2 regions of the Enterobacter huaxiensis genome follow, and region 1 is predicted to be linked to the other one. Evidence: predicted binding sites of a transcription regulator. Region 1 holds the regulator's gene; the other holds the start of a gene.

Region 1 (5,732 bases):
CGGGACATGATTGTTCAGGTACGTCATCAGCGGCATGGGTTCGCCAAAGTTTACGTAGCCCTGACCAAGGTTGCGCAGCTTGCTCAGCCCGCGCAGCATCTGCGGCAGGCTCTCTTTCTCTTTAGTCGCACCGCGCAGCTCTTTCGCGTAGGTGCCCACTTCCATCACGTGCTCATAGCCAATGTAGATAGGGACAAGCGTAATCGGACGCGTACCGCCGCGCAGCATGGCCTGGATGGTCATCGACAGCGTGCCGGTCTTCGGATCGAGCAGACGGCCGGTACGAGAACGGCCCCCCTCCACGAAGTACTCAACGGAATATCCACGGCTGAACAGCTCGCCCAGATATTCACGGAATACGGTGGAATAGAGCTTGTTGCCCTTGAAGGTACGACGAATAAAGAACGCACCCAGGCGGCGGAAAATCGGGCCCGCTGGCCAGAAGTTCAGGTTGATACCCGCCGCAATGTGCGGAGGTACCAGGCCCTGGTGGTAAAGCACGTAGGAGAGCAGCAGATAGTCCATGTGACTGCGGTGGCAGGGCACATACACAATCTCGTGGCCGTCATGCGCCAGCTGGCGCACGCGCTCGGCGTTATGGACGTTAATCCCCTGATAGAGACGGTTCCAGGTAAAACTCAGGATACGATCGGACAGACGAATCATCTCGTAGGAGAAGTTCGCGGCGATCTCTTCCATCAGCGCAATGGCGTTCTGCTGTGCTTTCTCGTGGGAAATCTTTTTACTGCGCGCTTCGTCTTCAACCGCGCGAGCAATCGCTTTGGAGGCCAGCAGCTTGTTGAACAGATCCTGACGCGCCGGAAGGCGTGGCCCAACGGCCGCCAGGCGCTGGCGTGCGAAGTGCATACGCGCTACGCGAGCCAGTTTTTGCGCAATGATCTTATCGGTCCCGTGCTCGTCCGCCATGCGGCGAAGGGAGACGGAAGGGGAGAAGCGCACAAAGCTGTCGCGCCCAAGCCAGGAGACCGCGAAGAATTTCTGGATGCCGTTAAGCATGCGCAGCGGTGGATTCTCTTCACCCTTTTCGCGGCCCGGACGGCGGCCAAACATGACGGAAACCGGCACCATCTGCACATCCAGGTCAGGATTGCTACGGTGCAGGTCGAGGTAGTCATGGAACAGCTTGATGGACTCTTCTTTCGGCGTGTAATAGGTGAACACGCGCGGCCCGCCGTGGATAAACACGTAGCGTGGCAACAGCGTGCCATCGACTTCCAGCGGTTCAAGCGGGTCGGGTAAATCATGCGCCAGACACTGGGCGCGAAGCGTCAACAGGTCTGCCTTAGAGTTATAAGGCAAAACGTACATAATAGGGCGCGACGTATCGAGCCCTAATTCCAGCGCGGGTTCTGCTGGGATAGACTTACTTTTTACCAGGACGCTTAATGGTAAATTAAGTAATTTGTAGTAAATTCGTGGCCAGCCGGACATAAACGATGTAAAGCCTCTGGTTAATAATGCAATTGCTGCGCAAGGATAACAGAAAGCGCGCAAAATTTCTGTTGTTACCCGTCATACTTCGGCTACAGCGAAACGCGCTGCTGCTAGAGTTACTGACGCTATTTCCAATAAAAGGTTCTATTAATGGCCAATAATACCACTGGGTTTACTCGAATCATCAAAGCTGCCGGCTATTCATGGAAAGGTTTCCGTGCCGCATGGGTCAATGAAGCCGCATTTCGCCAGGAGGGCGTTGCCGCTATCGTCGCGGTTATCATCGCCTGTTTCCTTGACGTTGATGCTATTACCCGCGTACTGCTCATCGGTTCCGTACTTCTGGTGATGATAGTGGAAATTCTTAATAGCGCTATTGAGGCCGTTGTGGATCGGATTGGCTCGGATTTCCATGAGCTCTCAGGCCGCGCGAAAGACATGGGGTCTGCCGCTGTGTTACTGGCGATTATCACTGCGGCTATCACCTGGGTCACGCTGCTTTGGTCGCATTTCCGATGAGCCTCGTAGAATAATTAAGTCCCTGGTTTTTTGTGCAGTTTTTGGTTCCAAATTCGCCTTTGACTGTATATACTCACAGCATAACTGTATATACACCCAGGGGGCGGAATGAAAGCGTTAACGACCAGGCAGCAAGAGGTGTTTGATCTCATCCGGGATCACATCAGCCAGACGGGTATGCCACCCACGCGTGCGGAAATCGCACAGCGTCTGGGCTTCCGTTCTCCAAATGCTGCTGAAGAACACCTTAAAGCGCTGGCGCGTAAAGGCGTGATTGAGATTGTTTCTGGTGCTTCACGCGGCATCCGCCTGCTGGTGGAAGAAGAAACGGGTATCCCGCTAATTGGCCGTGTTGCCGCAGGTGAACCCCTGCTGGCACAGCAGCATATCGAAGGACACTATCAGGTCGATCCTGGCATGTTCAAACCGAGTGCGGATTTCTTGCTGCGCGTCAGCGGAATGTCCATGAAAGACATCGGTATTCTCGATGGCGATCTGCTGGCGGTACATAAAACGCAGGATGTGCGTAATGGCCAGGTGGTAGTGGCGCGCATTGATGACGAAGTGACCGTTAAGCGCCTGAAAAAGCAGGGCAATACGGTACAGCTTCTGCCAGAAAATAATGAATTCTCACCTATCGTGGTGGATCTCCGTGAACAGAGTTTCTCCATTGAAGGTCTGGCAGTGGGTGTTATCCGCAACGGTGAATGGCTGTAATCTCTTCCTGACAGGCTGCGGGTCTCCGCAGCCTGATTGACTTTCCACTCCCGGTATTTTTCATGTCACTGCTGACGGCTTCTGATAAGGCACTGTGGCGTCTTGCGCTGCCGATGATTTTCTCCAATATCACCGTTCCCCTATTGGGGCTGGTGGATACGGCGGTCATTGGTCATCTGGATTCACCCGTTTATCTGGGCGGCGTAGCGATTGGCGCAACGGCAACCAGCTTCCTCTTTATGCTGCTGCTCTTTTTGCGTATGAGCACCACAGGCCTGACGGCACAGGCGTATGGCGCCAAAGACCCGCTGCGCCTGGCGCGGGCGCTGGTTCAGCCGCTCATTCTCGCGCTCGGCGCAGGCGCCTTAATCGTATTGCTGCGTACGCCGCTGATCGATCTGGCACTCCATATTGTGGGCGGCAGCGAGGCGGTACTTGAGCAGGCGCGGCGCTTCCTCGAAATTCGCTGGCTCAGCGCACCCGCCTCACTGGCAAACCTGGTCCTGCTGGGCTGGCTGCTGGGCGTTCAGTATGCCCGCGCGCCGGTTATCCTGCTGGTAGTGGGAAACCTTCTGAACATCGTGCTCGACCTCTGGCTGGTGATGGGCCTGCACATGAACGTGCGGGGCGCGGCGCTGGCGACGGCCATTGCGGAATACGGCACGTTTGTCATCGGCCTGTGGATGGTCTGGCGCGTGCTGGCCATGCGCGGCATCTCCCTCGCGATGCTGAAAACCGCATGGCGCGGCAACATCCGCAAGCTGCTGGCGCTTAACCGTGACATCATGCTGCGCTCGCTCCTGCTTCAGCTCTGTTTCGGCGCGTTGACGGTCTTTGGCGCCCGTCTTGGGCCTGAGATCGTTGCGGTCAATGCGGTACTGATGACGCTGCTTACCTTCACGGCTTACGCGCTTGATGGCTTCGCCTATGCCGTTGAGGCGCACTCCGGGCAGGCCTACGGGGCGCGACAACGCGGTCAGCTGCAGGAGGTATGGCAGGCTGCCTGCCGTCAGGCGGGTCTTGTTGCGCTGGCTTTTGCACTGATTTATGCCTGCTTCGGTAGCCACATCATTGCACTGCTGACCTCGTTACCGGCAATACGCGAACTGGCAGACCGCTACATCGTCTGGCAGATGATTTTACCGGTGGTGGGCGTCTGGTGTTATCTGCTGGACGGCATGTTTATCGGTGCGACGCGGGGCGCCGAGATGCGCAACAGCATGGCCGTCGCGGCGGCGGGCTTTGGCCTGACGCTGCTGACGCTGCCGTATCTGGGCAATCACGGTTTGTGGCTGGCGCTGGCCGTCTTTCTCTCCCTGCGCGGGCTGTCGCTGGCATTCATCTGGCGCCGCCACTGGCGCAACAATACCTGGTTTCCTTCCCGCTCCGATATATCGTGACGGTTAAAGATTCCGAATATGAAAACGGCTGCCGAATCCTTCACTACAATTATTATCACGTCCAGCAGAAAAGAACGTAACGGACGTTACGACCCAACGCTTAACTATGAGGACACGATGATGAATAAAGACGAAATCGGCGGCAACTGGAAGCAATTCAAAGGTAAAGCGAAAGAACAGTGGGGTAAACTGACCGATGACGATATGACCGTCATTGAAGGTAAGCGCGATCAGCTTGTCGGTAAAATCCAGGAACGTTATGGCTACGAGAAAGACAAAGCCGAAACGGAAGTAAAAGACTGGGAAACCCGTAACGATTATCGCTGGTAATCGTAGATAAGCTGTTATCCCTCTGAGGGCGGCCATGGGCCGCCTTTTCTTTTGCCGCTAGCGGGGCTTTTTCTTTACGAGGATAGAGTGATCGTGCTGGCAAACGTCCTGATGGCTACAGGATTCCACTTCTACACAAGCAGAGCACAAACCGTGTGCCTCAATCACATTATGACGCAGGGCAAAGCCCATTCTGGCCGCCAGCGAATGCATAATGTCTTCAACGCCTTCCGCCCCCTCTTCTTTAACCACGCCACAGCGATCGCAGATAAACATGGCCGACGTGTGGGTTGGCTGATCGAACAGATGGCACAGCACGTAGCTGTTTGTCGACTCCACCTTGTGCACAAAGCCTTGTTCCAGCAGGAAATCCAGCGCGCGATAGACGGTCGGCGGTTTGGCCTGCGGTTCGCTCTCGCGCAGCAGGTCCAGTAAATCATACGCACTGATCGCACCCTGCTGCAGGCTCATCAGACGCAATACCTCAAGGCGCTGCGGGGTCAGGCGCACATTGCGTTGCACGCACAGCTTTTCAGCCTGCGCTAACAGCTCTTTTGTGGACTTATCCATTCAGCACCTCGGATGTTTAAAGAGTGGGGAAACCGTCACTTTATCATGTTCTGCTAAAAACACCGAGATCCGCCAGGCTGTGCTATACCTGACGCAACGTATTTCGGAGGAATTATTCATGAAAAGACCTGACTGTATTCGGCACTGGCGCGACGTGGAAGGCGCGGATGACTCCACCTATCCCGACAGCAACGAGCTTTTTTCGATCGGCGCGCCGCTGGCCCGCAGGCTGGGTTTAGGACGTATCGGTATTCACCATGAACGGTTACCGCCCGGTCGGCGCACATCTTATCCTCATGCAGAAAGCGATGAAGAGGAGTTTATCTACGTCCTTGAAGGTTACCCGGAAGCCTGGATTAACGGTTATCTGTGGAAGCTGGAGCCAGGTGATAGCGTGGGGTTCCCGGCCGGAACAGGCGTCTGTCATACCTTTATTAATAACACCGACGAAGAGGTACGGTTACTGGTGGTTGGCGAGGCTAACAAAAAGCAGAACCGCATCTACTATCCGTTTAATCCGGTCTATGCCGCAACGCGTGAGGATCGCTGGGTGGATCATCCCCCTCAGTTTTTTGGACCACATGATGGAAAACCTGGGCGAAAATAATGTTCCTCTTCTATAAATATTGAGGGCCGTCACAAATAACAACAGGCCCGGTCATAATTTAACTTAAGGAAATAGCGGGTCTTTTTGTTCTTATTCACAGCAATAGTTCGTTCCTGTCTGGGGGATAACAGACG
Region 2 (5,732 bases), 2.2 Mb from region 1:
GACGTCGCGTAATATCAAGTCGGGTGGCGGCTACGCCTTACCCGACCTACAAAACCCGTAAGCCCGCGCCTGCGGGCAAAAAAAAGCCGGAGACATCGCCTCCGGCTTTTTTGTACCCATCACTCAGACAATTTCTTGCGCGTACTGGAACAGGGATTTCAACAGCGCCTGTTTCTCAGCATTCCCTTCATACTGGCCGTAGAGCATTTCCAGCTCCTGGGCATAGCTGCTAAGGAACTCTGGCGTAAAGACGTTACGACGATGCTGCAGCCAGCGCTCCTGCTCTGCTTCGTCCAGCGTGCCGGGATAGTTTCGCGCACGATAGTTAAATATCAATTTGTCGATGCGTTTATCCACGAAGGTGATATCCAGCGCCGGCAGGTTACGCGGCTCGGTTTGAAGAACGATGTTCATGGCCGCGCGGTCGGCATCGCTGAAAAAGCCGTTATAGAGCTGCGCATCGACATTTTCAGACGGCACAAACGGCTCGGCTTCGGCAAAGATAGCCACGACTTTCTCGCGCACCTGCGGGTGGTCGCGCAGCACCTTCAGATTATCCAGACAGTGCTGTCGGTTAATGCCGAGCCTGTCGGCATCTTCAGGACGCAGCGTGTTGGCCTGCGCCAGCACCGGGCATTTGTTGATATGCACCAGTTTGACCGGCACGGCGGGCAGGTCACCGAGTTCATTTTTTGGGGTATAGAGCCGCTCGCGCAGCGTATCGCTGTCGAGCTCCAGCAGCGGCGATATATCACCGGCGAGATCGACCATAATCACCGCGTTACGGTTATCGGGATGCCAGGCGAGCGGGGCGACCCAGCTGGTATTGCCGCGCCATGCGCCGAACATGCCGGAGATATGCACCAGCGGTTTCATCTGCGGCACGTCGATCAGGGTCGTCAGCTTCTGCTTGCTGCGGTGGCCCAGCAGGTACTCAAACAGGCGCGGCTGCGCCGTTTTGACCAGCTTCGCCATGGCGATAGTGGCGTAGACGTCCGCCATTGCGTCGTGGGCATTGCTGTGTTCGATGCCGTTTGCGCGCGTCAGGTGTTCCAGCCTGAAGCTCGTCAGCCCTTCCTCATTTTCCGGCCAGCTAATGCCCTCAGGGCGCAGCGCATAGCAGGCGCGCATGATGTCGAGTAAATCCCAGCGCGAGTTACGGTTCTGCCAGCTCCAGGCATAGGGATCGTAGAAGTTGCGGTAGAAGATATTACGCGTCACTTCATCGTCAAAACGGATGTTGTTGTAACCCACCACGCAGGTATTGGGAACGGTGAAGAGATCGTGGATACGGCGGGCGAACTCTGCCTCGTTAACCCCTTTGTCCCGCGCTTCCTGAGGGGTAATGCCCGTTACCATCACCGCGACGGGCTGCGGCAGATAGTCATCGGCGGGTTTGCAGTAAAACACCTCCGGTTCGCCAATGATGTTGAAGTCTTCATCGGTACGGATGGCGGCGAACTGCGCCGGTCGGTCCAGCGCCGGGTGGGTGCCAAAGGTTTCGTAATCGTGGAATAAAAATGTGGGACGCGCGGCAGAATCAGACACCAGTAATACCATCCTGTTAAAAAATGACGTCTCTATGGTAAACGATCGTGAGGGGCAGGCCGAATAAAAAGCGCCGGGAGGGATGAAATTTGCGAGGCGCATTCAGAGAAAAACCGGCGCGCTGTCACATTTTTTTGCAATTAAGGCAGGTAACGACATCAGAACTCCCGTAAAAAGGTCAACGATTTTTAATGACCTGAGGATATACCGTTGAAACGCCGTCTGTTTATTGCTGTTTCTTTACTCGCTTCGAGTATTTCATCCGCGCTGGCTGCTGACCCGTTGGATTTTTCCCCGCAGCCGCCGGCCATCCAGGCGGGCTCCTGGGTGCTAATGGATTACACCACGGGTCAGATCTTAACGGCGGGCAACGAACATCAACAGCGCAATCCGGCGAGCCTCACCAAGCTGATGACGGGCTACGTGGTTGACCGCGCCATCGACAGCCACCGAATTACGCCCGATGACATCGTTACCGTAGGCCGCGACGCGTGGGCCAAAGGCAACCCGGTTTTTGACGGATCTTCCCTGATGTTCCTGAAGGCGGGCGATCGCGTCTCTGTGCGAGACCTGAGCCGCGGCCTGATTGTTGACTCCGGCAACGACGCCTGCGTAGCGCTGGCCGATCACGTTGCGGGCGGTCAGCCGCAGTTCGTGAATATGATGAATGACTACGTGCAAAAATTGCACCTGCGCGATACCCACTTCGAAACGGTGCACGGGCTGGATGCGCCGGGACAACACAGCTCCGCCTACGATCTGGCCGTGCTTTCCCGTGCCATCATTCACGGCGAGCCTGAGTTCTACCATATGTACAGTGAGAAAAGCCTGACGTGGAACGGAATCACCCAGCAAAACCGTAACGGCCTGCTGTGGGATAAAACCATGAACGTGGACGGGCTTAAAACGGGGCACACCTCCGGGGCGGGCTTTAACCTGATTGCCTCCGCGGTGGACGGCCAGCGTCGGCTGATTGCGGTAGTGATGGGAGCCGATAGCCCGAAAGGGCGTGAAGATCAGGCCCGCAAGCTGCTGCACTGGGGACAGCAAAACTTCGATACGGTGCAGATCCTTCACAACGGTAAAAAAGTGGGAACCGAACGTATCTGGTACGGCGATAAAGAGCAGATCGAATTAGGAACGGATCAGGACTTCTGGCTGGCCTTACCAAAAGCAGAAGTGCCGAACATTAAGGCCAAATACGTGCTGGATAAAAAAGAGCTGGAAGCGCCGATTGCTGCCCACCAGCGGGTAGGCGAAATTCAGCTGTATGACCGCGACAAGGTGGTGGCCCACTGGCCGCTGGTTACCCTTGAAAGCGTTGATAAGGGCGGCCTTTTCTCCCGACTCGGTGATTATCTGCACCATAAACTCTAACCTTTTGGGGCAGACTGGCGGGGCTGCGAGTCTGCTCACATAATAAACACTCCTCGTTTGCTGATAATATGCAATCCACTTTATAGTGTATAAATACACAGTAATAAACGGAGGCAGCATGGACTACAGCATCAAGCAGCAACAGAAACGTAAAATCGCTGGCTTTCACCTCGTGGGGCCGTGGGAAAAAACGGTTAAGCAGGGTTTTGAACAGCTGGTCATGTGGGTCGATGGACGTCACATTCAGCCGCTGGAATGGGTGGCGGTCTACTACGATAACCCGGATGAAGTCCCGGCGGAGAAATTGCGCTGCGATACGGCAGTCACCGTTCCTGATGATTTTATCATCCCCGACAATAGCGAAGGGGTGATGATGACCGAAATTGCCGCCGGTGATTATGCCGTAGCGACAGCGCGCGTCGAAAATCATGACTTTGCCACGCCGTGGTACCAGTTCTTCAACTCCCTCCTGCAGGACAACAAATACCAGATGGCCCCCAAACCCTGCTTCGAGCGCTATCTCAACGATGGCAACGCGGAGGGCTACTGGGATATTGAAATGTATATCGCGGTAGAGCACAAAGCGGGTTAACCCTGTTAATGGTAGGTTTTTCAGCCGGGAACGATCCACCCGGCTGAAAACACAGTACAATTGTGGTTTGCCGTGTAGCTGGAGAGCGGGTGTGCGTCCCGACAAATCATTAACGCCGTTTGAAATTCGGCTGTATAAACATTACCGCGTGGTGCACGGGTGCCGCATTGCGCTGGCCTTTATTCTGACGTTTATCCTGGTGCGCCTGCTGGAAATCCCTGAAGGGACGTGGCCGCTGATCACGCTGGTGGTCATCATGGGGCCGATTTCGTTCTGGGGTAACGTTGTGCCGCGCGCCTTCGAGCGTATTGGCGGCACGGTTTTGGGCTCTGCATTAGGCCTGATTGCCCTGAAGCTGGAGCTGATCTCCTTCCCGGTGATGCTGCTGTGGTGCGCTGCGGCTATGTTCCTCTGCGGCTGGCTGGCGCTGGGGAAAAAGCCGTATCAGGCGCTGCTGATTGGCATCACGCTCGCGGTGGTGGTCGGCGCCCCGGCGGGCGACATGACGACCGCGCTGTGGCGAAGCGGTGATGTCATTCTTGGCTCATTGCTGGCAATGCTCTTCACCGGTATCTGGCCGCAGCGCGCGTTTCTGCACTGGCGCATTCAGATGGCGAACTACGTTACCGCGTTTAACCGGGTCTACCAGGCCGGATTTTCTCCTAACCTGGTTGAACGCCCGCGGCTGGAAAAGCATCTGCAGAAAATCCTTAATGACGTCGTCAAAATGCGCGGCCTGATTACGCCAGCCAGCAAAGAGACCCATATCCAGAAATCGATTTTTGAAGCCATTCAGACGGTGAGCCGAAATCTTGTTTGCATGCTTGAGCTGCAGATTAATGCCCACTGGGCGTCTCGCCCCAGCCATCTGCTGATGCTTAACGCGCACACGCTGAAAGAGACGCAGCAGATGACGCAGCAAACGCTGCTGACCATCGCCCACGCGCTGTATGAGGGTAACCCGCAGCCTATACTGGCGAACAGCGAACGTCTGACGGAGATTGTCGCGGAGCTGAAACAGCTGATGAACGAGCGGCAGGGCGATAACGTGGCGGAAACGCCGATCCACGGTTACGTCTGGCTAAGTATGGAGCTGGCGCGGCAGCTAGAGCTGTTGTCGCACCTTATTTGCCGCGCGCTGCGCAAATAAAAAGCAGCCATCTCCTTATGTGACGGCTGCTGCTTCGATTCAGCAGCAATTGGGGTTATGATAGCGTCAAACGATATACTCATTGTCATTCGCGACCGCTGTCAGTAAGGTTATTGTTACAACGGTTGCTTTAACGAATCCGAATCTCACATTATCAGGGGTGTAAAAATGGAAACTACCAAGCCTTCGTTCCAGGATGTTCTGGAGTTCGTCCGCCTGTTCCGCCGCAAAAACAAGCTGCAGCGTGAAATCCAGGACGTGGAGAAGAAGATCCGTGACAACCAGAAACGCGTTCTCCTGCTGGACAACCTGAGCGACTACATTAAGCCAGGCATGAGCGTTGAAGCTATTCAGGGCATCATTGCCAGCATGAAAAGCGATTACGAAGACCGCGTTGATGACTACATCATCAAAAACGCTGAGATCTCCAAAGAGCGTCGTGAGATCTCCAAAAAGCTGAAAGTGATGGGCGAAATCAAAAACGCTGAAGCAAAAGGCGAGTAATCGCAGCGATTGCAAACAAGGCTCTCTGGTGACAGAGGGCCTTTTTTATTTCCGGGAGTACAGGGTTCGAGGGTTTTTGCAGGTCGGGTAAGACGCAGTCGCCACCCGACAATCTTACAGAATGCAGAAAAGCAAAAAGCCCGCTTTAAAAGCAGGCTTTTTAAATTTGGCTCCTCTGACTGGACTCGAACCAGTGACATACGGATTAACAGTCCGCCGTTCTACCGACTGAACTACAGAGGAATCGGTGTGGAGGCTCATATTAACGGCGAAAAAAGTTTTGTCAAACCTGATCTTAGGGAAAAGCGATTGATTGCTGATTCTGTCGTCAGTTTGTTGTAAATCCAAACATATTTTTATGGAAAATACTTTGCAGGATGAGCATTTCTACCCCATCATTTGAAATGGAGTTTCAACTTTCTCGCTAAGGTCCATTTTGAACGTCACCGCCCCCTTACGCCAGGCGATCATGCGCACGCCCTGGTATGCAAAACGCAAAAGCTATCGTGTTCTGTTCTGGCGTGAAATCACCCCCCTAGCTGTGCCTATTTTTCTGGAGAA

The links. Region 1 encodes LexA, which represses DNA repair genes until DNA is damaged. Its sites were predicted from a motif close to TNCTGTATGTACATACAGNA; they were not measured.
Region 2: a site for LexA is predicted at 3,009-3,028, ahead of sbmC (DNA gyrase inhibitor SbmC). Genes of this name have one in related genera too.

Annotation. Positions count from the first base shown of each region.
Region 1 is NZ_CP043342.1:4,537,379-4,543,110, reverse strand. It holds gene plsB (glycerol-3-phosphate 1-O-acyltransferase PlsB) at 1-1,452, opposite strand, end outside; gene D5067_RS21680 (diacylglycerol kinase) at 1,606-1,974, shown strand; gene lexA (transcriptional repressor LexA) at 2,083-2,691, shown strand; gene dinF (MATE family efflux transporter DinF) at 2,754-4,091, shown strand; partial or broken gene D5067_RS24110 (hypothetical protein) at 4,088-4,162, shown strand; gene D5067_RS21665 (CsbD family protein) at 4,212-4,421, shown strand; gene zur (zinc uptake transcriptional repressor Zur) at 4,479-4,991, opposite strand; gene D5067_RS21655 (cupin domain-containing protein) at 5,110-5,598, shown strand.
Region 2 is NZ_CP043342.1:1,786,918-1,792,649, forward strand. It holds gene D5067_RS08480 (APC family permease) at 1-12, shown strand, start outside; gene sbcB (exodeoxyribonuclease I) at 124-1,548, opposite strand; gene dacD (serine-type D-Ala-D-Ala carboxypeptidase DacD) at 1,759-2,925, shown strand; gene sbmC (DNA gyrase inhibitor SbmC) at 3,044-3,517, shown strand; gene D5067_RS08500 (FUSC family protein) at 3,609-4,667, shown strand; gene D5067_RS08505 (DUF496 family protein) at 4,836-5,171, shown strand; tRNA gene D5067_RS08510 (tRNA-Asn) at 5,339-5,414, opposite strand; gene emmdR (multidrug efflux MATE transporter EmmdR) at 5,641-5,732, shown strand, end outside.